2 regions of the Shinella sp. JR1-6 genome follow, and region 2 is predicted to be linked to the other one. Evidence: riboswitches for the same ligand, from Rfam matches in the RefSeq annotation. Region 2 holds a riboswitch; the other holds the start of a gene.
The links. A riboswitch is a leader RNA that binds a small molecule or an ion and turns the genes downstream of it on or off. The one in region 2 is predicted to bind S-adenosylmethionine.
Positions count from the first base shown of each region.

Region 1: another riboswitch for S-adenosylmethionine. It lies ahead of EXZ48_RS13690 (O-succinylhomoserine sulfhydrylase); the one in region 2 lies ahead of metA (homoserine O-succinyltransferase).

Region 1 is NZ_SHMI01000006.1:289,988-305,978, reverse strand. It holds gene ppk2 (polyphosphate kinase 2) at 1-277, opposite strand, end outside; gene phoR (phosphate regulon sensor histidine kinase PhoR) at 422-1,717, shown strand; gene EXZ48_RS13745 (substrate-binding domain-containing protein) at 1,904-2,938, shown strand; gene pstC (phosphate ABC transporter permease subunit PstC) at 3,059-4,543, shown strand; gene pstA (phosphate ABC transporter permease PstA) at 4,540-5,868, shown strand; gene pstB (phosphate ABC transporter ATP-binding protein PstB) at 5,882-6,697, shown strand; gene phoU (phosphate signaling complex protein PhoU) at 6,749-7,477, shown strand; gene phoB (phosphate regulon transcriptional regulator PhoB) at 7,496-8,179, shown strand; gene EXZ48_RS13715 (GcrA family cell cycle regulator) at 8,318-8,854, opposite strand; gene EXZ48_RS13710 (aspartate aminotransferase family protein) at 9,278-10,468, shown strand; gene argF (ornithine carbamoyltransferase) at 10,548-11,459, shown strand; gene EXZ48_RS13700 (Hsp33 family molecular chaperone) at 11,662-12,654, shown strand; gene apaG (Co2+/Mg2+ efflux protein ApaG) at 12,672-13,064, opposite strand; gene EXZ48_RS13690 (O-succinylhomoserine sulfhydrylase) at 13,191-14,375, opposite strand; SAM riboswitch at 14,419-14,497, opposite strand; gene EXZ48_RS13685 (2'-deoxycytidine 5'-triphosphate deaminase) at 14,660-15,769, shown strand; gene EXZ48_RS13680 (ABC transporter ATP-binding protein) at 15,956-15,991, shown strand, end outside.
Region 2 is NZ_SHMI01000008.1:98,831-114,821, reverse strand. It holds gene EXZ48_RS16375 (ABC-F family ATP-binding cassette domain-containing protein) at 1-1,663, shown strand, start outside; gene EXZ48_RS16370 (hypothetical protein) at 1,794-2,039, shown strand; SAM riboswitch at 2,141-2,218, shown strand; gene metA (homoserine O-succinyltransferase) at 2,279-3,202, shown strand; gene EXZ48_RS16360 (GNAT family N-acetyltransferase) at 3,206-3,658, shown strand; gene EXZ48_RS16355 (aldose epimerase family protein) at 3,756-4,772, shown strand; gene EXZ48_RS16350 (methyl-accepting chemotaxis protein) at 4,914-6,821, shown strand; gene EXZ48_RS16345 (AraC family transcriptional regulator) at 7,163-8,173, shown strand; tRNA gene EXZ48_RS16340 (tRNA-Gly) at 8,245-8,319, opposite strand; gene EXZ48_RS16335 (prolyl-tRNA synthetase associated domain-containing protein) at 8,540-9,049, shown strand; gene trxA (thioredoxin) at 9,107-10,069, shown strand; gene EXZ48_RS16325 (LON peptidase substrate-binding domain-containing protein) at 10,197-10,877, shown strand; gene EXZ48_RS16320 (Trm112 family protein) at 10,887-11,075, shown strand; gene EXZ48_RS16315 (ubiquinone biosynthesis hydroxylase) at 11,162-12,382, opposite strand; gene tesB (acyl-CoA thioesterase II) at 12,482-13,366, shown strand; gene EXZ48_RS16305 (P-II family nitrogen regulator) at 13,585-13,935, shown strand; gene EXZ48_RS16300 (ammonium transporter) at 13,966-15,327, shown strand; gene EXZ48_RS16295 (DNA translocase FtsK) at 15,571-15,991, shown strand, end outside.

The DNA.
Region 1 (15,991 bases), on a different contig from region 2:
CGCCGCCCTTGCCCGCCGCGTCGCGTCCCTCGAAGACCGCCATGATGCGTTTGCCGGTCTTCTGCTGCCAGAACTGTACCTTGACCAGCTCGATCTGGAGCTGTTCGAGTGTTTCCTCGTATTCGTCGTCGTCGAGCTTCTTTTCGTAAGGGTAGTCGTCGGAGCCGAAGGCCTTTTTGTCGATCCAGTCAGGAAGGTTCGGGTCGTCGATATCGAAGATCCGCTTCTTGCCGTCGATATCCAGTTCCACGGCCCGGCTTTCGGCATTTTCCGCCATCGTCCACTCCTTCAAATCGAGGTGCGGCGCATGCCGCGTCGCAGAAGGTGGTCACAACCGGATTGCGAATTCAAGCGCACCGTGAAAAACATGTCATGAAGCCGCGCTATCCATGGAGAATCGATGGAGGCTGCGGAGGATAGGATGCTTGCGAGGGAATGGGTGGCGGTGACGGATCAGCGGACGGGTCTCGGCTGGCTGGCGGCGCAACTGTGGGGCGAACGGGTGCTGATCGCCTCGGCCGTCTTCGTCGGCTTCATGATGTGGCTTGCGGGCCTGCATCTCGGCTGGGTGTCCTTCGCCGTCCTCCTGCTCGTCATCGCCGGCCTGCTGCGCACGGAGCGGCGCATGGTGGAGACCGGTGGCCGGACCATGGCGGCCTCCACGGTACCGGTGCCGGAGGTTCAGGTCGTCGTACCGCCCGCGGACGATCTTTCCGCCATCGCAGCGGTCCTTGGCGCGCTCGATGCGCCCGCCCTGCTGCTTTCGGGTCGGGAGACAGTCAAGCTGCAGAACCGTGCGGCCGAGGCGATCTTCGGCGCCATTCCGCTGGGTAGCGACCTCGCCGGCCGCATCCGCGCCCCCGGTATTCTCGACATGGTGCGTGACGCGATCGCCAGCGGCCAGCCGCGCGAGACCGAGCACGCCGAGCGCCTGCCGTCGGAGACTGTCTATGTCGTGCGCATTGCGCCGCTTGCCGAACGGATGAACGAACCCCTCTGGCTGCTGACCTTTCGGGATGTCTCGCAGGCGCGTCGCATCGATCGCATGCGTTCCGATTTCGTCGCCAATGCCAGCCACGAGTTGCGCACGCCGCTCGCCTCGCTGCGCGGCTTCATCGAGACCCTGCAGGGGCCGGCCAAGAACGACGTGAAGGCGCATGAACGCTTCCTCGGCATCATGCACGAACAGGCGACGCGCATGAGCCGCCTTGTCGACGATCTGCTGTCGCTCTCCCGCCTTGAACTGCGCTCGAACCTGACGCCGGACCAGACCGTCGATCTCGTGCCGCTGCTCGGCCATGTGCGCGACAGCCTGCAGCCGCTCGCCTCCGACCTCGGCGTTGAGGTCGTGCTGGACCTGCCCAAACATCCCGTCACCGTGCCGGGTGAGCGCGACGAGCTGGTCGAGGTTTTTGAAAACCTCATCGAGAATGCCTGCAAGTACGGCCAGGAAGGCAAGCGGGTCGACGTGGTTCTGTCCGGTGGCGGCGATGTCCCGGTCGAGCTCTCTGTCACCGATTTCGGCCCCGGCATCCCCCCGGAACACGTGCCGCGCATCACCGAACGTTTCTACCGGGTCAACGTGGAAGCGAGCCGGTCCAAGAAGGGCACAGGCCTCGGTCTGGCCATCGTCAAGCACATCCTCACCCGCCACCGGGCACGTCTCGTGGTGAAGTCCGAGGTGGGCAAGGGCACGGTCTTTACCGTCAAGTTCTGACACAAAGGGCGACGCTTTCGTCGTATCGATAAAAATAGACAAGCAATTTCAATTGCTTGATTTGTCACAAATGTTTCGTCAAACTGACATAAAAGAGAGGGCGAACGGGGGCTAGAGAAGAGCCGCCGGTCAACGGCAGAGAGCGCAGAACAGCGCACCACACATGTCCTCTTCGGGAGAACCCAGATGAAATCTCTTAAGCTCACTGTTGCGGCGCTTGTTGCCTCCGCCGCATTCGCAGGCGTTGCCGTTGCGCGCGACCAGGTCCAGATCGCCGGCTCCTCCACCGTTCTTCCCTATGCCAAGATTGTCGCCGAGACGTTCGGCGAGACCTTCCCCGACTTCAAGACCCCGATCGTCGAATCCGGCGGCTCCTCGGGCGGTCTGAAGGAATTCTGCAAGGGCGTCGGCCCGAACACCATCGACATCGCCAACTCCTCGCGCCCGATCAAGGACAGCGAAGTTGAGGCCTGCAAGGCGGCCGGCGTGACCGAGATCCAGGAAGTCAAGATCGGCTATGACGGCATCGTCTTCGCCACCGACAGCGGCAATGCCGACCTGAAGCTCGAGCCGAAGGATCTCTACCAGGCGCTCGCCGCCGAAGTCGTCGTCGACGGCAAGCTTGTTGCCAACCCCTACAAGAAGTGGTCGGAAGTCAACAAGGACCTGCCGGACGCCGAAATCGCCGCCTACATCCCGGGCGAAAAGCACGGCACCCGCGAAGTCTTCGAAGAGAAGATCCTCGCCAAGGGCTGCAAGGACTCGGGCGCCCAGGACGTCATCAAGGCTGCCGTTGCCGATGAAAAGGAACAGCATTCCAAGTGCGTCGCCGTTCGCAAGGACGGTCTGGCTGTCGACATCGACGGCGACTACACGGAAACGCTCGCCCGTATCGCCGCCAACAAGTCCGGTATCGGCGTGTTCGGCCTGTCCTTCTACGAAAACAACGCCGACAAGCTGAAGGTTGCCACCGTCAGCGGCATCGTTCCGTCGACCGAGACGATCGCTTCCGGCGAATACCCGGTTTCCCGTCCGTTGTTCTTCTACGTCAAGAAGGCGCATCTCGGCGTCATCCCGGGCCTGAAGGAATATGTCGAGTTCTTCACGAGCGACGACATGATCGGCCCGGACTCCCCGCTGGCTGAATACGGCCTCGTCGCCGCTCCGGATGCCGAGCGCGAAGAAATCCGCAAGGCCTTCGTCGACGGCAAGATCATGTAATTGGCTTCGGCCGGCGCGGTTTCTCTCAGGAGAGATTGCGCCGGTCGCTCTCTTTCGGGCGGTTTTGCCCGCGTCTGTCGAAAGGTCGGGGCGGGTGGTCTCGCCGGGAGAATTTCCTCAATGAGTATTTCCCTTCTTCTGCTCGTCGTCGCCGTGATTGGCGTGGTGGGCTATCTTATTGGCAGCTGGCGCGCCAACGCGCTTGCCGGCGGCAAGCTTTCCAATCTTCATTCCCGGCCGGGTTACTACGGCTCCTTCGTCGCCATCTGGTCCATGCTTCCGGCCATCGCCCTCCTGCTGGTCTGGATCATCGCGAGCCCGATCTATATCGGCTCGACGGTTCGCGCCGGCTTTCCCGATGAGGTGAAGGCCGAGCCGCAGGCGACGCAGAACCTCAACTACAACATGATCGGTGCCATCGCCCGCGGCTTCAAGCTGCTCTCCGCCGAGGAGCGCGATGCGCTGTTCAAGGACGGTGCCGCCGCCCGCCAGGTGCTCGGCAGCAAGGGCGTGCCGCTCGCCGCGGATCCTGCGCCCTACATGCTGACGGCTGCCGACGATCTCAACCGCATGACGACGGCAAGCAGCACCTTCCTGTCGATCCTGGTCGTGGTTGCCGCACTTGCCGGCGGCGCTTTCGCCTACCGCGCGATCGCGCCGAAGTTCCGCGCCCGCAACCGCGTCGAAGGCGTCATGCTGGTCGGCCTCATCGTTGCTTCGTCGATCGCGATCCTGACGACAGTCGGCATCGTTGCCTCGATGGCGACGGAGGCGATCAGCTTCTTCAACATGGTTTCGGCCTGGGAATTCTTCTTCGGTACGACCTGGGATCCGCGTTTCGCTGCTGCCGGAGCCACGGATTCCTCCGGTCAGTTCGGCCTGATCCCGCTGCTTGCCGGCACGCTTTACATCGGCTTCGTCGCCATGCTCGTCGCTGTGCCGGTCGGTCTCTTCGCCGCCATCTACATGTCGGAATACGCCTCGCGCACGGTCCGTTCGATCGCCAAGCCGCTGCTCGAAGTGCTCGCCGGCATCCCGACCATCGTGTACGGCTTCTTTGCCCTCATCACGGTCGGCCCGTTCCTGCGCGACATCTCCGCCCAGCTGAACGGCCTCGTCACCGGCAACTATGCCAACTTCATCCAGGCGCAGAGCGTGCTGACCGCCGGCATCGTCATGGGCATCATGCTGATCCCCTATGTCTCCTCGCTGTCGGACGATATCATCACCGCCGTTCCGCGCGCCCTGCGTGATGGTTCGCTCGGCCTCGGCGCGACGTGGTCGGAGACCATCAAGCGCGTCATCCTGCCGGCCGCCCTGCCGGGCATCGTCGGCGCGCTGCTGATGACCGCCTCGCGTGCCGTCGGCGAAACCATGATCGTGGTGCTTGCCGCCGGTGTTGCCGCCCGCATGCAGCTCAACCCCTTCGAACCGATGACGACGGTGACGGTCAAGATCGTCAACCAGCTGACGGGCGACCTCGAATTCACCTCGCCTCAGACGCTCGTGGCCTTCGCGCTCGGCATCACGCTCTTCGTCATCACGCTCTGCCTTAACATCTACGCCCTCTACATCGTGCGCAAATACCGGGAGCAGTACGAATGAGCCAGGTCTCCACGAGCCCTTCGATGGCCGCCCTCGGCGTTGCCGCCAAACCCGAACGCCGCGATATCGGCCTTGGTCGCCGCTATGCCGCCGAACGCCGCTTCCGCCTCTACGGCATGGCTGCGATTGCCTTCGGTCTGCTCTTCCTGTTCCTCCTGCTGTTTTCGGTCGTCTCCAAGGGCTACACCGCGTTCCAGCAGACGATGATCACCATTCCGGTCGAGTTCTCCGAACAGGTCATCGACAAGAACAACGAGCGTGCCACCAACCCGCAGAAGCTGGTTACGGCGAACTACCCGATCGTTGCCCGCAATGCGCTCGCCAAGGTGCTGGGCGTCGACGAAAAGGACCGGGCCGGCCTGAAGGCGGTCAACGGTATGATTTCGGACAGCGTCCGCGTGCAGTTGCGCGATCTCGTCACCGCCGATCCCGCGATCATCGGCACGACGAAGACCGTGACGTTCCTTGCCCATGGTGACCTCGACTCCGCCTTCAAGGGCCAGATCGACCTCGCCGTGCCGGAAACGAACCGCAAGGTCTCCGACAAGCAGGTCGGCTGGATGAACACGCTCGCCGAAAGCGGCGCGCTCGCCAAGCACTTCAACACCGGCCTCTTCACCAATGGCGCATCGAGCCGTCCGGAGGCTGCCGGCGTTGGCGTCGCAGCGATCGGCTCGCTCTACATGATGCTGATCGTGCTCGTGCTCTCCCTGCCGATCGGTGTCGCTGCCTCGATCTATCTGGAGGAGTTCGCTCCGAAGAACCGGTTCACGGACCTTATCGAGGTGAACATCAACAACCTCGCCGCCGTACCGTCCATCGTCTACGGTCTTCTCGGCCTTGCTGTCTTCGTCAACTTCGCGGGCTTCCCGCGCTCGGCGGCCCTCGTCGGCGGCCTGGTGCTGACCCTCATGACGCTGCCGACGATCATCATCGCGACCCGTGCCGCGCTGAAAGCCGTGCCGCCATCGATCCGCTCGGCTGCGCTTGGCCTCGGTGCCTCGAAGATGCAGACCGTGTTCCACCATGTCCTGCCGCTCGCGATGCCCGGCATCCTGACGGGCACGATCATCGGTCTTGCTCACGCACTCGGTGAAACCGCCCCGCTGCTTCTCATCGGCATGGTCGCCTTCGTCGCCGATGTTCCGGCAACGCCGATGGACCCTGCGACGGCGCTTCCGGTGCAGATCTACATGTGGGCCAACGAGGCGGAACGCGCCTTCGTCGAGCGCACCTCCGGAGCCATCATCGTGCTCCTCATCTTCCTCATCCTCATGAATGTTGGCGCCATCCTGTTGCGCCGCCGTTTCGAACGGCGCTGGTAGAAGGACCGGTCATATGAACATGATGTCAGAAGCAGCAGTCGAGAAAGCGCTGGACAAGAAAATGAACGACATTTCCTACAAGATGATCGGCAAGGACGTCTCGGTCTACTACGGCGAGAAGCGCGCCCTCTACGATGTGAACCTCAATGTTCGCGAAAACACGGTGACCGCCCTTATCGGCCCGTCGGGCTGCGGCAAGTCGACCTTCCTGCGCACGCTGAACCGCATGAACGACACGATCGACGGTTGCCGCGTCACCGGCCGCATCACGCTCGATACGGACGATATCTACGATCCGAACATCGACGTCGTGGAGCTGCGTGCCCGCGTCGGCATGGTCTTCCAGAAGCCGAACCCGTTCCCGAAGTCGATCTACGAGAATGTCGCTTATGGCCCGCGTATCCACGGTCTCGCCAAGGGGAAGGCCGACATGGACGCCATCGTCGAGCAGAGCCTTCAGAAGGCCGGCCTGTGGAACGAGGTGAAGGATCGTCTGCATGAAGGCGGCACGGGCCTTTCCGGCGGCCAGCAGCAGCGCCTGTGCATCGCCCGCGCCGTCGCCGTCAGCCCGGAAGTCATCCTCATGGACGAGCCCTGCTCGGCGCTCGACCCGATCGCGACCGCCAAGGTCGAGGAACTGATCCATGAACTGCGCGCGAACTTCACCATCGTCATCGTGACGCACTCGATGCAGCAGGCGGCCCGCGTCTCGCAGCGCACCGCCATGTTCCACCTCGGCAACCTCGTCGAGGAGAACGACACCGACAAGATGTTCACCAACCCGGATGACCAGCGCACGCAGGACTACATCATGGGCCGCTTCGGCTGACGCCTTCGTCGCCGAGCATCCCTGGAACCCGAGCGCATTAAGGACTGAGCCATGTCATCGAGCCACATCGTCTCCATCTACGACGAAGAACTGAAATACCTCTCCCGCCGCATCTCCGAAATGGGCGGCACCGCCGAGCAGATGGTCGCCGATTCCGTCCGCGCCCTCGTCACGACCGACGCGGCGCTGGCCCAGAAGGTGATCTCCGAGGACGTCATCCTCGATACGGCAGAGCGCCAGATCAACGACAAGGCGATCGTCACCATCGCCAAGCGCCAGCCGATGGCGGCGGACCTGCGCGAAATCATGGGCGCGATCCGTATCGCGGCCGAACTGGAGCGCGTCGGCGATCTCGGAAAGAACACCGCCAAGCGCGTCATCGCCGTCCAGAGCTCGGGCATGCCCCGCAAGCTCGCCCGCGGCCTGGAGCATCTCGCCGAGCTCGCGCTGATGCAGCTCAAGGAAGTGCTCGACGTCTATGCCACCCGCTCGATCGAGAAGGCCAAGGCGATCCGCGAGCGCGACGACGAGATCGATGCGATCTATACCTCGCTGTTCCGCGAACTCCTGACCTACATGATGGAAGACCCGCGCAACATCACACCCTGCACGCATCTCCTGTTCTGCGCCAAGAACATCGAGCGCATCGGCGACCACGCGACCAACATCGCCGAAACCATCTACTACATGGCAACAGGCTCGCAGCCGGAAGGTGAGCGTCCGAAGGACGATACCTCGACCTCCGTCGTCGCGGCCGATGTCGCCGACGCGTCCGAGTAAAGAGCAAGGTTCAACTCCATGGTGCCCAGAATTGCCGTCGTGGAAGACGAGGAGGCCCTGAGTGTTCTCCTCCGTTACAATCTGGAAGCGGAAGGTTTCGAGGTCGATACGATCCTGAACGGTGACGAGGCCGAGATGCGCTTGCAGGAGCGCATGCCGGATCTCCTCATCCTCGACTGGATGCTCCCGGGCGTTTCCGGCATCGAGCTGTGCCGACGCCTGCGCCAGCGCCCGGAAACCGAACGCCTGCCGATCATCATGCTGACGGCGCGCGGCGAGGAGAGCGAGCGCGTGCGCGGGCTTGCCACCGGTGCGGACGACTATGTCGTCAAGCCCTTCTCGACGCCGGAACTGGTTGCCCGCGTGCGGGCGATGCTGCGCCGTGCCAAGCCCGAGGTTGTCTCGACGGTGCTGCGCTGCGGCGACATCGAGCTCGACCGCGAGACGCACCGCGTCCATCGTCGCACCCGCGAGGTCCGCCTTGGCCCGACGGAGTTCCGCCTTCTGGAGTTCCTGATGACCTCGCCCGGCCGCGTCTTCTCACGCTCGCAGCTTCTCGACGGGGTCTGGGGCCATGACATTTATGTCGACGAGCGCACCGTCGACGTGCATGTCGGGCGTCTGCGGAAGGCGCTCAACTTCGCCAACATGCAGGACGTCATCCGCACGGTCCGCGGCGCCGGCTATTCGCTGGAAACCTGAGCGAGCGGAATTCCTCCCAAGGACGGAAATGGGCCCTCAGGGGCCTGTTTGCGTTTTGGGGGAATAGTAGAGGCACCACCATCTCAAACGAAAACGGACCCTTTCGGGTCCGCATCGCATTTTCTGCCGTGGTAGATGTTATCGCATCCGGCGGCGCTCGGCCGAGGGCTGGTAGGCGAGGCGCTGGTGGTAGGTGCAGTAGGGCGAATTGTCGGGGGACTCGTTGCCGCAGAAGTGGAAGTCGTCGTTGAGCGGGTCTCCGATCGGCCACTTGCAGGTGCGCTCGGTGAGCTGGGTCAGCTCGAGACGACGCGACATCGGCACGACCACGTTGTTGCGGTTGGCCGGAACCGGAAGGGTCTCGGCCTGCATTTCGAAATCGGCGTCGATCTCTTCCTTGACAATGGCGTTGCCGGCCGGACGGGCGACCGGACGGGCGGCGACGGGACGGGCAGCGAAGTTCGACGGACGCGGCGTCGCCGGAGCCGGACGCTTGGCGCGTGTCGCGGTCTGGGTGCCGCCGGCCTTGGCGCGGCCGGGCAGATTCAGCCGGTGCACCTTGCCGATGACGGCATTGCGGCTGACGCCGCCGAGCTGCGCCGCGATCTGGCTCGCGCTCAGGCCCTCGCTCCAGAGCTTCTTGAGTTTCTCGACGCGCTCGTCTGTCCAGTTCATGTTTTTGTCTCCGCTCGGCGTTCAGGATGCGGGAATCCCTCGTCGTGCTCCGGACGGGTCCGGAACCTGAACGCCCTAACTCTCTTGCTGACTAGTTCCGCCGCATGCAGTCTAGTAATTGGTCTTTAACCTAGAGACCGGTGGACTCTGTGACAAGAGTCGCCGGAATCCGGGCGAATCGATTTCGGAGTTTTCCCCAACTTGCTGGTCGGGTGTGACTCGATAGAGACACCTTCCATGCGCGTCGCGAATCCTCACCTTGCGGGATGTTCAGCGCCATTTCGGGTGCGATTTTGTTGACATCCCAATATGAAATGCTGATAGTGCGGCATGCCGCCGAAAGGCGGCTTTTGGTTTTTCTGAGGCTTGGAAAAGTCAAGCTGCATTTCTGTTTTTCCGCATCTCTTTTCGGAGGATCCACGCATGGCCGATGTCGCGCCGCTCTATGAAACCTACATGCGTGCGCCGCTCCGGTTCACGCGCGGGGAGGGCGTGTGGCTGACCACCGAAGATGGCGAGCGATATCTCGATTTTGCCGCCGGTGTTGCCGTCAACTCGCTCGGCCATGCGCATCCTCATCTCGTCGCCGCGCTGAAGGAGCAGGCCGACAAGGTCTGGCACCTGTCGAACCTCTATGAGGTTCCGGGCCAGGAAAGCCTCGGCAGCCGGCTGACGCAGGCCACGTTCGCCGACAAGGTGTTCTTCACCAATTCAGGTGCAGAGGCGCTGGAATGTGCGATCAAGACCGCCCGGCGCTACCATTTTGCCAAGGGCCATCCCGGCAAGTACCACATCATCACCTTCGAGGGTGCCTTCCACGGGCGCACGATCGCGACGATCGCCGCCGGCGGTCAGGAAAAATACATCGAGGGCTTCGGCCCCAAGGCGCCGGGCTTTCTCAAGGTCCCCTTCGGCGACATCACGGCCGTCAAGGACGCGATCACCGAGGAAACGGCCGGTATCCTGATCGAGCCGGTGCAGGGCGAGGGCGGGCTGCGCCCGGTGTCGAAGGAGTTCATGCAGGAGCTGCGCCAGCTCTGTGACGAATACGGCCTGCTGCTCATCCTCGATGAGGTGCAGACCGGCGTCGGTCGCACGGGGCGGCTCTTCGCTCACGAATGGGCAGGGGTCGCGCCTGACATCATGGCGATTGCCAAGGGTATCGGCGGCGGTTTCCCGCTCGGTGCCTGCCTTGCCACGAACGAGGCGGCGGCCGGCATGGTTGCCGGTACGCACGGCTCTACCTATGGCGGCAACCCGCTTGCCATGGCCGTCGGCAACGCCGTGTTGGACGTGGTGCTGGAAGACGGCTTCCTCGAGCATGTGCGTGATGTCGCGCTCGTCTTCCGCCAGGGGCTGGCCGCGCTGAAGGATCGCTTCCCCGATGTCATCGAGGATGTCCGCGGCGAGGGACTGATGCTCGGCATCAAGGCAAAAATCCCGGTCGCCGATCTCCTGAAGGGCGTGCGGGCGGAAAACCTGCTTGCCGTGCCGGCCGGCGACAATGTGCTGCGGCTGCTGCCGCCGTTGACCGTGACCGCGGAGGAAGCGCGCGAGGGGCTTGCCCGCATCGAGCGCGCTGCGGAAAAACTCACGGCTGCCAAGGCCGCATAGGCCTGCAGCGCCGTGCGTCGTGATGGCGCGCCAGGGGCGCTGCAGCCACAAAAGGATCCCGGGACAGACAGGACATATCATGGCCAAGCATTTTCTCGATCTTTCCGCCGTTTCGGAAAGCGATCTTCGCGTCATCATGGACGATGCGCACACGCGCAAGGCTGCCAGCAAGGCTGGCACGGAAGCCAAGCCGCTTGCCGGCAAGATGCTTGCGATGATCTTCGAGAAGCCCTCCACGCGAACCCGCGTCTCCTTCGACGTCGGCATGCGTCAGCTCGGCGGCGAGACGCTGTTCTTGTCGGGTACGGAAATGCAGCTTGGCCGCGCCGAGACGATCGGCGACACGGCGAAGGTCCTGTCGCGCTATGTCGATGCCATCATGATCCGCACGACGGACCATGCACGCATGCTGGAGCTTGCCGAACACGCCACGGTACCCGTCATCAACGCGCTGACGGACATGACGCATCCCTGCCAGATCATGGCCGACCTCATGACCTTCGAGGAGCATCGCGGCTCCACCAAGGGCAAGACCTTCGCCTGGACGGGCGACGGCAACAATGTGCTGCATTCCTTTGTCGAGGGTTCCGCCCGCTTCGGCTACAAGATGAAGATGGCCGTGCCGATGGGCTCCGAGCCGGACGACAAGATCCTGAACTGGGCGCGCGACAATGGCGGCGACATCCTGCTCGGCCATGATCCCGAGGCGATCGTCGACGGTGTCGATCTCGTCGTCACCGACTGCTGGGTGTCGATGAACCAGGAGCATCGCGCCCGTGGCCACAACATCTTCCAGCCCTACCAGGTCAACAAGCAGCTGATGGAGCGCGCCGGCAAGGATGCGCTCTTCATGCACTGCCTGCCCGCCCATCGCGGCGAAGAGGTGACCGACGAGGTGATCGACGGCCCGCAGTCCGTGGTCTTCGACGAGGCGGAAAACCGCCTCCATGCGCAGAAGTCGATCCTCGCCTGGTGCTTCGGCGTCGTCTGACGCTCATCTTGAAAAATGCCGCCAGCGGCACGATCTAGGGGCCATCACGGAGCGTCGCGAGGCGCTTTCTCTGGCGCATGCCTGCCCGGTGTGGAATGATCGGGCAAGAGCGAGTGCGATATCACGGTAGAACGCCTGTCGGCAGCAGGCCGGGCCCATGGCCTCGGCGGGGCCGAAGCGTGCAAGGAGCAGAATGATGATGATGGCTGAAAATGCCCTGAAACTCGGTGAACCCGGTTTTACCGGCGATGACCATGTCCTGCCGTTCCAGGTGGATGGCCTTGATGTGCGCGGCCGCGCCGTGCAGCTTGGCCCGATGCTCGACGGCATTCTCGGTCGGCACGACTATCCCGCGCCCGTCGCCCGGCTGCTTGCCGAGGCGATCACGCTCACCGTGCTGCTCGGCACCTCGCTGAAATTCGAGGGCAAGCTGATCGTCCAGACGAAGGGCGACGGCCCTGTCGATCTGCTGGTGGCCGATTTCTCTGCTCCGGAAAATGTCCGCGCCTACGCCCGCTTCGACCAGGCGGCGCTTGACGCTGCGATTGCCGCCGGTGCAACGGAGCCGCACGAGCTTCTCGGCAAGGGTATTCTCGCCTTCACCATCGACCAGGGCGCGCATACCCAGCGCTACCAGGGCATCGTGCCGCTCGACGGACATACGCTGGAGGAGATCGCCGGCGTCTACTTCCGCCAGTCGGAGCAGATTCCGACCAAGGTGCGCCTCGGCGTTGCCGAACTCTACGACCGCGATGCCGCCGGCAAGGCGCGCCATCGCTGGCGAGCGGGCGGCATGGTCGCGCAGTTCCTGCCTCAGGCGCCGGAGCGCATGCGCCAGGCCGATCTTCCGGGCGGCGACGGCGAGGAGGCCGGGCACAAGATCGCCGATGACGACAACTGGGCTGAAGCCAAGGCCATGGTCGAAACGATCGACGCAGACGAGCTGACAGATCCCAATGTCGGCACCGAACGGCTGCTGTTCCGCCTTTTCCACGAGCGGGGCGTGCGCGTCTACCAGCCGCAGCAGGTCTTCGATCGCTGCTCTTGCTCGCGCGAGAAGCTGAAGGGTGTTCTGGCCGGTCTCAGTGCCGAGGAAATCGCGCATACCGCCGACGACAAGGGCGAGATCGCGGTCACCTGTGAGTTCTGCTCGACGACCTACCGCTTCGAGGCGGCGGAAGTCCTGCCGCAGTAGGGGGATTTTCTCCGCCCTCAGTTGAGGGTACGCGCCTGCCCTGGCGTATCCAGTGAAAAGGCGGGAATGGCGACGTCGAAGGCTTCGCCGTTCTCCGCCTCCATACGGTAGCGGCCGAACATGATGCCCGAGGGCGTTTCGAGCGGGCAGCCGGAAGAGTACTCGTAAGTGTCGCCGGGGCGCAGCACCGGCTGCTCGCCGATGACGCCGGGGCCGTTCACTTCATCGACCTGGCCGTTCTGGTCGGTAATGTGCCAGTAGCGTGTCATCAGCCTGACGGCGACGTCGGAATGGTTTGCGATGACCACCCGGTATCCCCACACATAGCGGCTGTCGTCGGGGTCGGACTGGTCGGCCAGGTAATACGGCTCTACGGTCACTTCGATGTCGCGGGTCAGCGCACGATACATAGGCAAGCCTTGAACTGATTAGCTTCTGCTATTCTACACGAATGTGGTTTCGTCAAGGATAAGCAGAGAAAGCACCGGCCTCCTCGGCCGGTGCTTCCGTATTTGTCCATCGCTCTGGCGAAGGGCTCAGGCCTTGACCCTGGAAAGTGCCCGCGCGAAATCCTCGAGCAGGTCTTCGCTGTCCTCGATACCCGCCGAAAGGCGCACCGTGCCGGCCGAAATGCCGAGCTCGGCGCGCGCCTCGTCGGTGAGGTTCTTGTGCGTCGTCGTCGCCGGATGGGTGATGAGGCTCTTGGCGTCGCCAAGATTGTTGGAGATCTTTACGACCTCCAGCGCGTCCTGCAGTGCGAAGGCCGCGTCCTTGCCGCCCTTCAACTCGAAGCAGACGAGCGTCGAGCCGCCCGCCATCTGCTTGGCAATGATGTCGGCCTGCGGATGGTCCTTGCGGCCCGGATAGATCACGCGGGCGACCTGGCTCTGGTCGGCGAGGAAGTCCGCGATGCGGCTCGCATTCTCGGTTTGCTGCTTGACGCGAAGCGGCAGCGTTTCGATGCCCTTCAGAAGCGTCCAGGCATTGAACGGCGACATGGCCGGGCCCGTGTGGCGGAAGTAGTCGTGCAGGTTCTCGTCGATCCACTGCTTGTCCGAAAGCACCACGCCGCCAAGGCAGCGGCCCTGGCCGTCGATATGCTTGGTGGCCGAATAGACGACGACATGCGCGCCGAGCTCCAGCGGCTTCTGGAAGAGCGGTGTCGCAAAGACGTTGTCGACCACGACCTTGGCGCCGATCTGGTTGGCGAGTTTGGCGACGCCCGCAATGTCGATCACTTCGAGCGTCGGGTTGGTCGGGCTTTCGAGGAAGAACACCTTGGTGTTCTTCTGGATGGCCTTTTCCCAGTTGGAAAGGTCGCGGCCGTCGACCAGCGTGCATTCGATGCCGTATTTCGGCGCGAGCGTCTCGACCACCCAGCGGCAGGAACCGAAGAGCGCACGGGCGGCCACGATATGGTCACCGGCCTTGAGCTGGCAGAGGATTGCGGCGGTAACGGCGGCCATGCCTGACGCGGTGGCGCGCGCATCTTCGGCGCCTTCCAGCATGCACATGCGCTTTTCGAACATGTCGTTGGTCGGGCTGCCGTAGCGGGCGTAGATGAAACCGTCGGTTTCGCCCTTGAAGCGGGCTTCGGCCGCCGCCGAGGTGTCGTAGACGAAGCCTTGCGTGAGGAAGATTGCTTCTGCGGTTTCACCGTGCTGGGAACGGGTGGTTCCGCCGTGAACGAGTTGGGTGGCCGGGCGCCAGGACTTGCTCATGTGATCGTCGCCTTCAAACAAAAAAACCGGCCGCAAAAGCAGGCCGGTTTCGAACCCGGCCTTTTTAGCTACTTGTTTTACGTGGCTGCAAGCCGGCCGGCCAAATCACCACGGGATAATCTGCTAATACTGCGCCCCCGCGCTTGCGTCAATTGGCGGCATTTGGTTTTGTGCGGGCCTTCCGGGTATTGTTCCGAAACGTGGGCATCGGCTTTCGGAAGAAACGATACGAAAAGCAGGCGGCCGGAGCATCTGGCCCGCTGCTGTGACGGGACGGTATGACGATGAGTGGTTCTGCAACGCGCAGCACGGGCATTCTGGCGGACAGCGCCATTCGCGGCTTGTTCGAAAGTGGCCGGCTGAAGAGCGAGGCTGCGCTGGATGACGACCAGATCCAGCCTGCAAGTCTCGACCTGCGGCTCGGCGCAAGGGCTTTTCGCGTCCGGGCGAGTTTCCTGCCGGGGCCGTCCCACCTCGTTGCCGACAAGCTCGACCGGCTGAAGCTGCACGTCATCGACCTCACCGACGGCGCGGTGCTGGAGACGGGTTGCGTCTATATCGTGCCGCTGATGGAAAGCCTCGACCTGCCGGCGGAACTGGCGGCTTCCGCCAATCCGAAGAGCTCCACCGGCCGCCTCGACATCTTCACCCGCGTCATCACCGATCGCGCGCAGGAATTCGACAAGATTCCAGCCGGCTATTCCGGCCCGCTCTATCTCGAAATCTCGCCACGCACCTTCCCCATCGTCGTGCGTCGCGGTTCGCGTCTGTCGCAGGTTCGCTTTCGCAAGGGCAATGCCCTGCTCGGTGAAAGCGAGCTGCTCGCCCTCCACAGCACGGACACGCTTGTCGCCAGCGAGACGCCGAACGTCTCCGGCGGCGGCATCGCGCTTTCCATCGACCTCAAGGGCACCGGCCCGGACGGGCTCATCGGCTATCGCGGCAAGCACCACACGTCCGTCGTCGATGTCGACCGCAAGAACCAGCATGACATCTTCGATTTCTGGGAGCCGCTGTTCAGCCGCGGCCGCAACGAACTGATCCTCGATCCCGACGAGTTCTATATCCTCGTCTCCCGCGAGGCCGTTCATGTCCCGCCGCTCTATGCCGCCGAAATGACCCCCTTCGATCCGCTCGTCGGCGAATTCCGCGTCCATTATGCCGGCTTCTTCGATCCCGGCTTCGGTCATGCCCCGGCGGGCGGCTCCGGCAGCCGCGCCGTCTTGGAAGTGCGCAGCCATGAAGTGCCCTTCATCCTGGAGCACGGTCAGATCGTCGGCCGCCTCGTCTACGAGCACATGCTCGGTGCACCGGAAGGTCTCTACGGTTCCGGCCTCGGCTCCAACTATCAGGCGCAGGGCCTGAAGCTGTCGAAGCATTTCCGCGTCGGATAACGCCGCTTTCACAAGAGCTTGCGCCGGTCGTATCGTGGCCGGCCCCCTGCCGTGACCATCGGTCCGGCAGGGTGTTTCGCGCATTTCATTTTCTACTTTACAAATTAAGTTAAACGTTTTTATTATGATATAAACGTTTAACAAGGGCTGGGGAGCCCGGACGTTTCGCCGACAGGGAGGACGCCGTTGGCATCGATCCGCATCGAAAATCTCCGAAAAGGT
Region 2 (15,991 bases):
AGCGCAGTCCGGCGAGGTCTTCCGCCATCCTTCCGCGACGATCCGCTACCTGCATCAGGCGCCGGATTTCGACGGCTACGACACGGTTGCGGCCTATGCGGAGGCGGGCCTCGGGCCGAGCGACGATCCCTATCGCGTCACCTATCTGCTCGAACATCTGGGGCTCAACGGCAGCGAGGATCCCAAGTCGCTGTCGGGCGGCGAGGCGCGCCGGGCGGCGCTGGCCCGGGTGATGGCGCCCGAACCGGATATTCTCCTCCTCGACGAGCCGACCAACCATCTCGACCTTCCGACCATCGAATGGCTGGAAGGCGAGTTGCAGTCGACCCGCTCGGCCCTCGTCGTCATCTCGCACGACCGTCGTTTCCTCGAAAAGGTGTCCAATGCCACCGTCTGGCTCGATCGCGGCCAGTCGCGGCGGCTCAACCGCGGCTTCGGTCATTTTGAGGCCTGGCGCGACGAGGTGCTGGAGGCCGAGGAACTGGAGCAGCACAAGCTGGGCAAGGCGATCGAGCGCGAGGAGCACTGGCTGCGTTACGGTGTTACCGCCCGGCGCAAGCGCAACATGCGCCGCCTCGGTGCGCTTCACGATCTGCGCGCCCGCTATCGCGGCCACAAGGGGCCACAGGGGAGCGTACAGGCCAGCGCTTCCGATGCGCAGGAATCCGGCAAGCTGGTCATCGAGGCGGAAAAGATCACCAAGACCTATGGCGAGCGCACAATTGTCGCGCCGTTCTCGATCCGCGTCCACCGCGGCGACTGTATCGGTCTCGTCGGCCCGAACGGTGCGGGCAAGACGACGCTGCTCAAGATGCTCACCGGCGAGCTCGAGCCCGACAGCGGCACGGTGAAACTCGGCACGAACCTGGAAATCGCCACGCTCGACCAGCGTCGCGAGGACCTGAATCTCGACGACACGCTTGCCCATTATCTCACGGACGGGCGCGGCGAGACGCTGCTCGTCAATGGCGAGCAGCGGCACGTCACCGGCTACATGAAGGAGTTTCTGTTCCAGCCCGAGCAGGCCCGCACACCCATCCGCAACCTTTCAGGCGGTGAGCGTGCGCGCCTGATGCTGGCACGCATCCTGTCGCGGCCGACGAACCTTCTCATCCTCGACGAGCCGACCAACGACCTCGACATCGAGACGCTCGATCTGTTGCAGGAAATCGTCGCCGGTTTTGCCGGCACCGTGCTGCTCGTCAGCCACGACCGCGACTTCCTCGACCGCACCGTAACCTCGACCATCGCGCCGACCGACCCGGAAAACCCGGATGGCCGCTGGATCGAATATGCCGGCGGCTATTCCGACATGATGGCGCAGCGTCGCGGCGCAATCGAGGAGAAACGCAAGGCGGAAAAGGCCGAGAAGGCGAGGGCCGCCGAGACGTCATCCGCCGCGGCCCCGGCGGAAAGCAAGGGTAAGGCAAAGCTCTCCTACAAGCAGAAATTCGCCCTCGAGAACCTGCCGAAGGAAATGGAGAAGGCGGAGAAGGAGATCGCCGCGCGCGAGGCGAAGATGGCCGACCCGGCCCTCTTCACCAAGGATCCCGCCACCTTCAACAAGCTGGCGGCGGAGATGGAGAAGCTGCGCCATTCGCTGACGGCGATGGAAGAGGAATGGCTGGAGCTGGAGATGCTGCGCGAGGAGCTGGAGGGCTAGGAAACCTTGAAATCAGGAATGTCGGCGCCGTGTTCCATCCGAAACAGCGCTGCGTCCTGGTCCATGAGACAGTCTGATCACTGGATGAGAGGAGTTCATCCTGTAACCCGAAAGAGATCAGGAGAGTCCCATGCGCAAGTTCATCATCTCGGCCGTCGTCGCCGTCGTCGCAGCCGTTTCCTTCGCCGCCCCGTCCGAGGCCGGTTACTATGGCTACGGCCACAAGAGCTACGGCTGGAAGAGCTATGGCCACGGCCACCACGGCTACAGGAAGCACTATCGCGTCAAGCGCCACTATGGCCACTATGGCCATCGCTGGGGCGGCGACTGGGGCGGCAAGGTCTACTACAAGAAGCGCTACTACAGCTACTACTGAGCTGCCCGACTTCTCTCAAGCAGCAAGGCCTGGATGCCAGCCGCATCCGGGCCTTGCCCGTTTCCGGGCATGGATTGATTCGTGGCGCAAGGAGCGCTATTTAAACGCCTCGTGGTGATTTGGCCGGCCGGCTTGCAGCCACGTTAAACAAGTCGCTAAAGGGCCGCGCGAGGAAAAACCTTCCGTGGGCCGGTTGCGACACTGTTGCGGCCGGTTTTTGTTTTTCGATCGAGTGACACATGCCCATCAAGATTCCCGATACGCTCCCCGCCTTCGAAACCCTCGTTCACGAGGGCGTGCGGGTGATGACCGAGACGGTGGCGATCCGGCAGGATATCCGCCCCTTGCAGATCGGGCTTCTCAATCTCATGCCGAACAAGATCAAGACAGAAGTGCAGATGGCGCGCCTCGTCGGCGCCTCGCCGCTGCAGGTCGAGCTGTCGCTGGTGCGCGTCGGCGGCCACCGGGCGAAGAACACGTCGGAAGAACACCTGCTTGCCTTCTACGACACGTGGGAAGAGGTGCGGCATCGCAAGTTCGACGGCTTCATCATCACCGGCGCGCCGATCGAGCTGCTGGATTATGAGGACGTCACCTATTGGGACGAGATGAAGCAGATCCTCGACTGGACGAAGACCAATGTCCACTCGACGCTCAATGTCTGCTGGGGCGCCATGGCGGCGATCTACCATTTCCACGGCGTGCCGAAGCACACGCTGGAGGAAAAGGCCTTCGGCGTCTACCGTCATCACAATCGCAAGCCTTCCTCGGTCTATCTCAACGGCTTCTCCGATAATTTCGAGGTGCCGGTCTCGCGCTGGACGGAGATCCGCATCGAGGATATCCGGGCGGTGCCGGAGCTCGACATCCTGCTTGATTCCGACGAGACGGGTGTCTGCCTCGTGCGGGAGCAGGCTGGAAACCGCCTCTACATCTTCAACCATGTGGAATATGATTCCACCTCGCTCGCCGACGAATATTTCCGCGATGTCTCGGCCGGTGTGCCGATCAAGCTGCCGAAGAACTATTTCCCGCATAACGATCCGTCGTTGCCGCCGCAGAACCGCTGGCGCGGCCATGCACATCTGCTCTTCGGCAACTGGATCAATGAAATCTACCAGACCACGTCCTATGACCTGGAAAAGATCGGAACAGGAGCCTGACCCATGAGCGGTGTCGTCATTCGCCCATTGCACAAGGATGATGAAGGCGAATGGCGGCGCCTGTGGACCGCCTATCTCGCATTCTACGAGACGGTGCTGCCGGAAGAGATCTACGCCACCACCTTTGCCCGGCTGACGGGCGAGGGGGCGGAGGGCGAATATCGCGGCCTCCTCGCCACGCTCGACGGCAAGCCCGTCGGCCTTGCGCATTACCTGTTCCACCGCTCCTGCTGGACGGTCGGCAATGTCTGCTACCTGCAGGACCTCTTCGCCGATCCTGGCGTGCGCGGCTCCGGCATCGGCCGGGCGCTGATCGAGGGCGTCTATGCCAAGGCGAGGGAAGCAGGCTCGCCCGAGGTCTACTGGATGACGCAGGAGTTCAATGCGACGGCGCGCCAACTCTATGATCGCATCGCCGAAAAGACCCCCTTCATCATCTACCAGAAGTCCTTCTGAGCAGGGTGACAGAAAAGTCATACTTTTCGATTGCGAATGGAGGGGAATTGCAGCAGGTTGCCGTGCGAGACCGGGCGACCAGCGAAGGAGAGCGGGTGTGGGCAGCCGAAATGAAATCTTCGGGCGATTGGAGAACGGCGAACCGGTCGAGCGCATCCGTCTTGCCAGCGGCGGACTGAAGGCGCATGTCCTCACCTGGGGCGCCGTCATTCAGGATCTGCGGCTCGAAGGGCATCCCGCGCCACTGGTTCTCGGTTTCGAGGACCTTGCCGGCTATCTCGACCACTCGCCCTATTTCGGGGCGACGCCCGGCCGTTGCGCCAACCGTATCAAGGGTGGGCGCTTCTCGATCGACGGCGTGGATTTCCAGCTTGAATGCAACGAAGGTGGCGTCACCCATCTGCACGGCGGTAGCGATGGCATCGCCCGACAGAACTGGCGGATTGCCGCACAAGGTCCGGACTTCGTCACCCTGTCGATGATCGATCCAGCCGGCCGCGCGGGCTATCCCGGCACCTGTGCCATTTCCTGCACCTACCGGCTTGCCGGTGACGGCGTGCTCTCCGTCGTCTACGAGGCGACGACGGATGCGCCGACCCCCGTCAACCTCTGCCAGCACAGCTATTTCAACCTCGACGGCGGGGCAGATGCGCTCGGCCATGAGATTCGTCTTGCGGCGGAGCACTACCTGCCCGTTGACGAAAGGTTGATACCGACCGGTGACGTTCGCCCGGTCGCCGGCACGCCCTTCGATCTGCGGCAATGGACGCCGCTGGACCGGCAGATGCAGGACGGCGGGATCGCCTTCGACCATAATTTCTGCCTCTCGTCTGAGCGGCAGGCGAAACGGCCGGTGATCGAGGTCCGTAGCCCGCAGTCCGGTGTTTCGCTGGCGGTGCTGACCACCGAGCCGGGTGTGCAGCTCTATAGCGGTGCCCATGTCGCCCCGGCCGCTCCGGGGCTGGAGGGCCGCCGCTACGGGGCTTTCGCCGGTTTCTGCCTCGAAACCCAGGTCTGGCCGGATGCCGTCAACCATGGCCATTTCCCGAATGCCGTTCTCCGGCCCGGTGAAACGTTGCGGCAGGAGACGGATTACATTTTCCGCAAGGGGTGAAATCCTAGATTGTGGTGCCGGAAGGCAATAAAATCGAAACCTTTGTGCCTGAAAAACCAATCTCAGGACCCGGCATGATGCGGGGTTGTGCGGGATTGAACGCGCCAGGACAGCGCCGGTCGCCCTCAGGGGACGTTGTCCATGAAAATCTCGGATCTCTCCATTTCCAGAAAAGTTGGTCTTCTCGTGCTCTTGATGGGCATCGCCGCCGGCACGATCGCTGCTGTCGGAGGCGGGGGTCTGCGGGCACTCGGCGCGGCGTTTCAGGACACCGGCGGACGGGAGGAAGTGGCGCGGGAAGCCATGGACCTGCGCATCGACGTCATCGCGATCAGCCGCATGACCTACCAACTGGCGCTTGCACCGGAAAAGGCCGCAGACTTTGCCGCCGAGACGGAAAAGCGCGCCAAGGAAATGCTCGATCGCCTGCCGAAGATCGCCTCGACTGCCGATGCGGAGGAGGCAAAGCTGCTCGATGGCGTGCGCGCATCGCTGGCGCCCTATTTCGAAGATATCCGGGCCATGGTGGCCGTTGCCGGCTCGCCGCAGGGCCAGGACCGTGCCGTCATGCTAGCCGCGCTCGACAAGGCGCTGGAGGGGCAGAAGGCCGTTACCGTTGCGCTCAAGCTCTACACTACCCATTCGGCCGAAACGCTTTCGCAATCGCGCGCCGATGCCATCGCGCGCTCGACGACGACGCAGGTCGTGCTTCTGGCCACTGCCTTCATCTGTATCGTCGCGGGTATGCTGCTCAGCACGCTGCTCGCCCGCACCGGCATCGTCCGCCCGATCCAGCTTCTGACCGGCGTGATGTCCAATCTTGCGGCCGGCAAGCTTGACGACGCCATTCCCTGCACGGAGCGCAAGGACGAGATCGGCGCCATGGCGCGCACGCTCGATGTCTTCCGCGCCAACGAAGCGCATATGCGCGAGATGGAGGTGCAGGAAGCTGCCCTGCAGACACAGAGCAGGGACCTGCAGTCGAATATCAGCACGATCGTGGCCGCCGCCGCAGCGGGCGACTTCACCCGCCGCATCACCAAGGCCTATGAGGACGAGGACCTTCGCCGCTTCGCCGCCGGTGTCAACGAACTGGTCGAGAATGTCGACCGGGGCGTCAGCGAAGTGCGCCGCGTGATCGCCTCGCTCTCCCATGCCGACCTGACGCAGGAAATGGCCGGCCATTTCCAGGGCGATTTCGCGGAGCTCCAGGCGAATGTCAACGGCGCCATGCTGACGCTGCGCAGCACGATGACAGGCATCCTCTCCACTGCCGGCACCATTACCGGCAATTCACGCGAGCTTTCGGCCGCCGCTGACCAGCTCGCCCATCGCACGGAGCAGCAGGCGGCCTCGCTGGAGGAAACCGCTGCCGCGCTCGAGGAAATCACCACGACGGTGAAGACCTCGACGACCCGTGCGCTCGAAGCCTCCGAGATTGTGCGCGAGACCAAGCACAGCGCGGAAAAGTCCGGCGGCATCGTGCAGGACGCCATCGATGCCATGGGGCGCATCGAGCAGTCGTCGCAGAAGATCAACCAGATCATCTCCGTCATCGACGAGATCGCCTTCCAGACGAACCTCCTGGCGCTGAACGCCGGCGTCGAGGCTGCCCGTGCGGGCGAGGCAGGCCGCGGCTTTGCGGTCGTCGCCCAGGAAGTGCGCGAGCTCGCCCAGCGCTCGGCCAATGCTGCCAAGGAGATCAAGACGCTGATCAACGCTTCGGCAGGCGAGGTGAAGGGTGGCGTGGCGCTGGTGCTGTCGACCGGTGACGTGCTCTCGGAAATCAAGGACCTCGTCAATCGCGTCAACGACCATGTCGTCTCGATTACCCGGGCGGCACAAGAACAGTCTGCGGCGCTCGGCGAGATCAACACAGCCGTCAACCAGATGGACCAGATGACCCAGCAGAACGCTGCGATGGTGGAGGAGACGACGGCGGCGAGCCAGGTGCTTGCCAACGAAGCCGCCCAGCTCCAGGCTGCGCTCTCGCAATTCCACATCGGCGACGGCCGCGACAGCGCCACCTACCAGCGCCGAGCCGCGTAAGGTCTTTCCGTATCACACGCCCAAGGGCCAGCGACCGGGATCGGTCCTGGCCCTTTGTCCTTGTCGGGGCGCTGGACGGCTTCTTCAGGCCGTCCCAGAGGGCACTGCTCGTGTTGTTTGCGTTCGGCGTGATGCTCGTCCACATGTTTCCTGTGCACTGGCTCGGTGGGCCGGAAACAGGGAAAGAGCGGATATCGAAACCTCGGCTTGCAGACCCACCGGTCGGCAAATCCGCGCCACGATCGCACCTTCGTCGTGTCCTCAATCGCGTTTGAGGTCGCCCTTGACCGCGATTGGCATCATGATGATCGCCAACAACGCCAACGGATTCGTGCTGCCCCGTGCTCTTCGTTCCCCTGCCTTTCGTCGTCGCCCTCCTGCTCCTCTCCCGCTTCGTCGCGCTCCTGCGCCAGCAGGATGGCGGCAATCGGCCGTTTCTGGCCTTGATCGCCCTCTGCATCCTGCAGTCGGTCGCCGTTGGCCTGCGCTGGGGCTATGATGTGTCGGCGGCGCGATATGTCCTGCCCGTGCTGGCGGGTGGCCTGCCGCCGCTGGTGCTGGCGAGCTTTCAGAGCTTGATCCACCGCGACCGGGCGGAGATTCCCTGGCTCAATGCTGCGCCGCCGGTGCTCATCCTCGCCCTTCTGGTGTTTGCGCCCTATCTCATCGATGGCGCACTCGTCGTCATCTTCGTTGGCTACGCCATCATCCTGCTGCGGCTCGCCTATGCCGGGCCCGACGGGTTGGACGAGGCGCGGCTCGATGGCGCCGCCGGCGCCCACAAGGCGCTTCTGATTGCTGCGGGTTCGCTTTGCCTCTCTGCCTCTTTCGATATTGCCGTACTGCTCGATTTCGAATGGAGCCGGGGCGAGAACGTGCCGATGCTCGTCGGCAATGCCAATCTGCTCGTCCTCTTCCTTGTCGGTGTCACTGCGACGGTCGCAGCACGCGCCCATGCCCTGCCGTCTGCTCCCGAGGAAAGGGACGAGGGTAGCGGGACGAACGAGCGGGACCGAGACGTGATGGAGCGGATTGATCGGCTTCTCTCGGAGCAGAAACTGTTCCGTGACGAAAATCTGACGCTTGCGCGCCTTGCCCGACGGGCGAGCGTTCCGGCCCGGCAGATTTCCGGTGCGATCAACCGTCTGACCGGCAGGAATGTCTCGCAATACATCAATGATTTCCGCATCGCCGAGGCCTGCCGGCTGCTGCGCGACACCGATATGCCGGTGATTTCGGCCATGCTCGAATCAGGCTTCCAGACCAAATCGAACTTTAATCGAGAATTCCGTCGGGTCACCGCCCGCAGCCCCGCCACCTGGCGCGCCGAAAACCGGCCACCATCGCCGTGAGCCAGCTGATATTCTCATTGGGGAAAACACAAAAGCCCCGGCGAACCGAGGCTTTGGACCATTTGGAAGAATGGAGCGGGTGAAGCGATTCGAACGCTCGACCCCAACCTTGGCAAGGTTGTGCTCTACCCCTGAGCTACACCCGCTCATTGTCGACGGCCTGGGGTAGTTGGTGGCCGAAGGTCGCTGCGTTGCGGCGACGGCCGGTATATGGCCCAAGGGATTTTCAAATGCAACAGGGAAATGTCAGATTTTGCAGAAAAAAATGCTGAGGCTTTCAAAGTCCCGGATTTTCAGGCGGTTGCGCTTGTGCGGTCGAAGCCCTATCAGCGGATGGACATCAATTGAGCCGGGGCAGGCAGGAAAATGACCGAAGCGCAGCCGAAGACCGACAGGGATCTCTTCCAGTTTCTCGACGATCTGGGCATTGCCCACAGCACGAAGGAGCACGCGCCGGTCTTCACCGTCGCCGAATCGGTGGCGCTGCGTGATGAAATTCCCGGCGGTCATACGAAAAACCTCTTCGTGAAGGACAAGAAGGACAATTATTTCCTGATGACCGTCGAGGAGCACGCGACGGTGGACCTGAAGACCGTGCATTCGGTCATCGGCGCCGCGAGCCGCGTCTCCTTCGGCAAGCCGGAGAAGCTGATGGAGTATCTCGGGGTCATTCCCGGCGCCGTCACTGCCTTCGGGGTGATCAACGACACGGCCGGCAAGGTGAAGATCATCATCGATGCGGACCTGATGGCTTTCGACACGATCAACGGCCACCCGCTGCGCAACGATGCGACGACCTCGATCGGCTCGAAGGATCTCCTGTGCTTCATCGAGGCGACCGGCCACGAGCCGCTTGTCTTGAAAGTCACGGCCTGACATACGATCTGGGGCACAGACACGACATCGAGGCGCTTGGCGCCACAGGAGAGACCCATGAGTGCAGGCGACAACCCCTACGCATCGTCCTATGGCGGCCAGATGAACGTCTCGGCGAGCTTTGGCGGCGCGGCACCGGCGGATGATCTCATCAAGGACACGACGACGGCGAATTTTTCGCGCGACGTGCTGGAGGCCTCGCGCCAGCAACCCGTTCTCGTCGATTTCTGGGCGCCCTGGTGCGGTCCGTGCAAGCAGCTCCAGCCGATCATCGAGAAGGTTGTGCGGGAAAGCGCTGGCCGCGTGAAGCTCGTCAAGCTCAACATCGACGACCATCCCTCCATTCCCGGCCAGCTCGGTATCCAGTCGATCCCGGCGGTCGTCGCCTTCGTTGGCGGGCGCCCGGTCGATGGCTTCATGGGTGCTGTGCCGGAAAGCCAGATCCGCGACTTTATCGACAAGGTCGCAGGTCCCGCCGGCGCCGACGAGAAGGCCGAGATCGAGGCGCTGCTCGCCGAGGCGAAGACCCTGTTCGATGCAGGCGATCTTGCCGGCGCGGCCGATCTCTACGGCGCGCTCCTGCAGGCCGATCCGGAGAATCCGGCTGCCCTTGCCGGCATCGCGGAATGCATGATCGCTGCCGGCCAGCCGGAAAATGCCCGGCAGATCCTCGGCAACCTGCCGGAGGCCGTCGCGGCCGATCCGGCGGTTGCGGCCGTGCTGAAGAAGCTCGACCAGATCGAGGAGGCGCGCAAGCTCGGCGATCCGGCCGCGCTCGAGCAGGCGTTGGCGCTTGATCCGGATGACCATGCGGCACGGCTGAAGCTCGCCAAGATCCGCAATGTCGAGGGTGACCGGCAGGCGGCGGCCGATCATCTGCTTCTCGTCATGAAGCGCGATCGCACCTTCGACGATGATGGCGCGCGCCGCGAGCTTCTGCAGTTCTTCGATGTCTGGGGTCCGAAGGATCCGGCGACGATCGCTGCCCGGCGCAAGCTGTCGTCGATCCTGTTTTCCTGAGGCATTTTCCGGGAGAACGGCGTGGCATCCCTTGAGAAATGCCACGCCTACCCCACATTCGGGAAGAAGCGCGTTGACGGGCGGCGAAGACGGATCGTCACGTTGCGCGCAATGGGAAGGCACTGCCATGCATGTGGGAAATGCACGTTATCTGAAGCCGGAGGACCTGCCTGAGGCCATCCCCGTCTTTCCGTTGACGGGTGCTCTTCTTTTGCCCGGCGGGCAGTTGCCGCTCAACATCTTCGAGCCGCGCTACCTCTCCATGTTCGACGACGTGCTCGCCACGCACCGGTTGATCGGCATGGTGCAGCCCGTCTTCGGTGCTGATCGCACGGATGATGCCGCAACCGACACGCCGGACCTTTGCCAGGTCGGCTGCATCGGCCGCATCACGTCCTTTGCCGAGACGGGAGACGGGCGTTACATCGTCTCGCTCACCGGCGTCTGCCGCTATCGCCTGCTGGAGGAACTGCGCGGCGACAAGTCCTATCGCAGCTTCCATATCGCTCCCTTCATCGCCGACCTTTCGGGACGCGACGACGAGCAGAGCGTCGATCGCGAAGCCCTGCTCGCTGCCTTCAAGGCCTATCTCGACGCCAACAAGCTGGAGGCCGACTGGGAGAGCGTGGAGCGGGCGAGCAATGCGACGCTGGTCAATTCCATGGCGATGATGTCGCCCTATGGACCTGCTGAAAAGCAGGCACTGCTGGAGGCACCGGATTTGAAGACGCGGGCGGAAACGCTGATCGCCATTACCGAAATCGTGCTGGCGCGCAGCTACGGCGACGTCGATACGATGCTGCAATAGGCCTGTGCGATGAACGTCAGCACCAGTCGTGTCGATCCCAAATTGCTCGAGCTTCTCGTTTGCCCGCTGACCAAGGGCCGGTTGACCTATGATGCGGCTGCGGGCGAGCTCGTTTCCGAAAAGGCCAAGCTCGCCTATCCGATCCGCGACGGTATTCCGATCATGCTGATTTCTGAGGCGCGGGAAATCAAGGATTAGGCCGCAGACAGAGCCCGATCATATCTTCTTCGTCACGATCGGATTTGAAGGGCCAGAACGAGCGCAGCGTTGTTGCGCCCTGCCAGTCAGATCCGTTGCCCGACCAGCATGCGCGGGTGCCCGTTCCCGGTGGTGCCTTCCGCCTGGCGGATGAAGAAGGATTTCAGTCCCGGCAGCCGATCGACGACGCCGAGGCCGACATCGCGCAGCACGCGCAGCGGCGTCACATCGTTGGAGAAGAGGCGGTTCAGCACGTCCGTGGTCACGCCCATGCGCACCGTGTCGAAGCGACGCCAGCCTTCATAGCGTTCCAGCACGGAGATCGCGCCGATATCGAGGCCGAGGCGATCGGCCTCGACGACGGTTTCGGCAAGCGCCGCCACGTCCTTGAAGCCGAGATTGAGGCCCTGGCCGGAAATCGGGTGGATACCGTGCGCGGCATCGCCCGCAAGCGCGAAGCGCGGCGCGACGAAGGCGCGGGCGAGCGTCAGGCCGAGCGGGAAGGCACGGCGGCCGCCGACGACCTTCAGTGCGCCGAGCTTGTGGCCGAAGCGGCGCTCCAGTTCCTCTTCGAAGACGAGATCGTCGCTCTCGATAAGCCGGCGGGCATCCTCCGTGCGCTCGGTCCAGACGAGCGAGGACCGGTTGCCAGCCAGCGGCAGGGTGGCGAAGGGGCCGGCGGACAGAAAATGCTCCTCCGCCGTGCCCTCGTGCGGGCGCTCGTGCTCGACTGTCGTAACGATGCCGGATTGGCCGTAGTCGAAGCGCACGGTCTTGATGCCTGCCATGTCGCGCAGCTTGGAGCGCACACCGTCGCAGGCGACGAGCAGGCGGGTCTGGCATTCGGTTCCGTCGGACAGGCGGACCGTTGTCGCATGTTGCTCGGTTGCAAAACCCTCCGCTGACGTTGCCCAACGCATGGGGATGCCGAGCACTTCGGCCTGGCGAAGCAGGCTGCGTGTCACCGCGCGGTTGGGCACCATATGGGCGAAGGGCTGGCCGTCGTCTCCGGAGCCGGCCCCCTCGAAGGTAAGGAAGACGGGACGCACGGGATCGGCCGTGCGCGAATCGGTGATCACCATGCGGCGGATCGGTTCCGCCTCCGGTGCGATCTCGCCCCATACACCAATGACGTCGAGCAGGTTGCGGGCGGCAGCGACGATCGCGAAGGCGCGCTCGTCCTTCTGCCAGGCGTGTTCCGGCGCACCGTCGACCACGGTGACGGCAAGATGCGGGGCGGCCTTCTTGATGGCGACGGCCAGCGACAGGCCGACATAACCACCGCCGGCGACAAGAACGTCGAGCATGGTCGCTTCGGGCATGGTGTACTCCTGGCCGCTTGAGGTCTTCCGTCCCTCTATATAGAGGAGGAGAAACCGTATTCCTACCTGCTGAGTCACGTCCAAATGTCGCGTCAGCCTGCGAAGAACCCCGCCATGGATGTCCTTTTGGAGACGCTGGATCTCGAGCGCCTGGAAAGCCGGCTGTTTCGCGGTAAGAGCCCGCAGGTCGGCTGGCAGCGGGTGTTCGGCGGGCAGGTGATCGGCCAGGCACTGGTTGCGGCGACCCGGACGGTGGAGGCGGGGCGCTTCGTGCATTCGCTGCATGCCTATTTCGTGCGGCCGGGCGATCCCGCCGTGCCGATCATCTACGACGTGGAAAACATCCGTGACGGCGGTTCCTTTGCCACGCGCCGCGTCATCGCCATCCAGCACGGCAAGCCGATCTACTTCATGACGGCATCCTTCCAGGACGACGAGGATGGGCTGGAGCACCAGGCGCCGATGCCCGACGTGCCGCAACCGGAAGACCTGCTCGGCGAGGCGGACCTGAAGCAGCGGTTCATGACCGAGGCACCGGAGCATATCCGCGCCTACTGGCAGCGACCGCGGCCGATCGAGCTGCGACCGGTTTCGCTGGACCACTACTTTTCGCGGGAGAAACTGGAGCCACGGCAGAACATCTGGGTGCGCACCACCGGCCCGGTACCGGCCGAACGCCATCTGCAGGCTGCCGTGCTCGCCTATCTCTCGGATATGACGCTGCTCGACACCTCGCTCTTTGCGCATGGCACCTCCGTGCTCGACCGCTCGCTGCAGGTCGCCAGCCTCGACCACGCCATGTGGTTCCATCGCCCGCCGAATGTCGACGACTGGCTGCTCTACAGCCAGGACAGCCCCTCCGCCTCAGGTGGGCGCGGGATGACCCGTGGCGCGATTTTCACCCGTAGCGGGACCCTCATTGCCTCCGTGGCCCAGGAAGGGCTGATTCGGAAAAAGGCAACTGACTAATTTTTATCCATCGTTGTATTTACGCCTATTTTTTGATCATGTGCGTTGGTGATTTTTTGCACTGCACCATGGCTTCTATTTTTATCGGTTTCATTTCAAAAGCTTAGCGATCCCGTTCGAATCTGGCACGCCCCTTGAATGTGTAGTTCCCAGTCGTGGCTGACGTGACGTCGCCAACGATGAGGAGAGATGGCCCCGGCTGGGGACAAGCACGAAGGATGGGAAACCAGATGAAAATTGTGATGGCCATTATCAAGCCGTTCAAACTCGATGAGGTGCGCGAAGCCCTCACCGCGGTCGGTATCCAGGGCCTGACCGTGACCGAGGTGAAGGGCTACGGGCGCCAGAAGGGACATACGGAAATCTATCGCGGCACCGAATATGCCGTCAGCTTCCTGCCGAAGCTGAAGATCGAGATCGCCGTGCCTGGCGATGTCGTCGACAAGGCCGTCGAAGCGATCGCTTCCGCCGCCAAGACCGGCCAGATCGGCGACGGCAAAATCTTTGTCTACGCGATCGACCATGCCGTGCGCATCCGCACCGGCGAAACCGATTCCGAAGCGCTCTAAGCAAACGGCCTATCAGGGAGCCTTTTCAACATGTCTTCATTTACGCTTTCGCAGACCTTCTCCCGCGTGGCTGCCGCCACGACGGCCGTGCTTCTTCCGGTCGTCGCCTTCGCGCAGGAAGCCGCACCGGCCGCCACCGAGGCCGCCGCTGCCGCGCCCGTGCCGGACAAGGCCGATACCGTCTTCATGTTCCTCGCCACGCTTCTCGTGTTCTTCATGCTGATCCCGGGCCTTGCGCTGTTCTACGGCGGCCTGGTGCGCACCAAGAACATGCTCTCGGTCCTCATGCAGTGCACCGTGATCGGTGCCATGATGATGATCGTCTGGGTGACTTACGGCTATTCCTTCGCCTTCGGCGGATCCACCAGCCCCTATTTCGGCGGCTTTGCGAAGATGTTCCTGTCGGGTGTGACGGTCGATAGCACGGCGGCCACCTTCTCTGATGGTGTCGTCATCCCGGAATACATCTTCATGCTGTTCCAGATGACCTTTGCGGCGCTGACGCCGGCGCTCATCATCGGTGCCTTCGCCGAGCGCATCAAGTTCTCCGCGGTGCTCCTCTTCACCGTTCTCTGGGCCACCTTCGTCTATTTCCCGATCGCCCACATGGTGTGGGACGGCAACGGCCTGATCTTCAACATGGGTGCGCTTGATTTCGCCGGCGGTACCGTCGTGCACATCAATGCCGGCGTCGCAGGCCTCATCGGCGCGATCATGGTCGGCAAGCGTACCGGCTTCGGCAAGGACATGATGGCTCCCCACTCCATGACGCTCACCCTCGTCGGTGCCGCCATGCTGTGGTTCGGCTGGTTCGGCTTCAACGCCGGCTCCAACCTCGAGGCCTCGGGCGGCGCGGTTCTCGCTACCGTCAACACCTTCGTTGCCACCGCTGCCGCGATCCTCGCCTGGTCGGTCGTCGAAACCTTCACCCGCGGCAAGGCTTCGCTGCTCGGTGCCGCCTCGGGCATGATCGCCGGCCTCGTCGCCGTCACCCCGGCCGCCGGCTCCGTCGGCCCGTTCGGCGCAATCGTGCTTGGCCTCATCGTCTCGCCGATCTGCTACTTCTTCGTCGCGGTCGTGAAGAACAAGTTCGGCTATGACGACACGGCCGATGTCTTCGGCGTCCATGGCGTCGGCGGCTTCATCGGCGCGCTCGGCACGGGCATCTTCACCGCCCCGTCGCTCGGCGGCACGGGTGGTGCGGACTTCTCCATCGCGTCGCAGTTCATGACCCAGCTTACTGCCGTCGTCATCACCATTGTCTGGTGCGCCGTCGTCTCGGCAATCCTCTACAAGGTGGTCGACATGATCGTCGGGCTGCGCGTCTCGGTCGAAGCCGAGCGCGAAGGGCTCGACCTCTCCTCCCACGGCGAAGCGGCTTACCACTCCTGAGATGCCTGCGGCGGCTCCCAGCGGCCGCCGCCAAACATCCCGTTGCGGCCATAGGATAATCTATGCCGCCCTTGGCCCGGACCCTGTGTCCGGGCTTTTTTCGTTTACCGGGGAGAAACCATGCTGCGGGATCGCATGGTTAACATGCCATTAAGGCTTCCTTCGTAGGGTTCACAGTCAGGCACAGTCCGCGAATCACGCGGGCACCGTGCGATTTCCTTGCGTGGACCATAGGCTGTAACCATGAGCAGAAGCATTTCGGCAGGACTGGACAACCGTCACGACCGCTTCGTTCTGTCGGCATTCGTCTGGCGACAGGTGCAGATCCTTCTCGGGATCATCGTCTTCCTCGGCCTCGCCTTCGCCATTGCCGCGCTGTCCACCTGGAACGTCTCCGACCCCAGCCTCTCTTATGCCTCCAGCGGCGAGCCGGCCAACATCCTCGGCTATTCGGGCGCCGTCTTTGCCGATATCTTCATGCAGTTCTTCGGGCTCGCCAGCGTCATCGCGCTCCTGCCGGTCGTCGCCTGGGGGCTGGCGCTGATCAGCGGCCGGCGCTTCAACCGGGTGCCACAGCGCGCCGGCGCCTGGCTCGGGGGGGCGATTCTCGCCTCTGCGGCGCTCGCCTGCGTGCCCGGACCCGTCACCTGGCCGCTGCCGACCG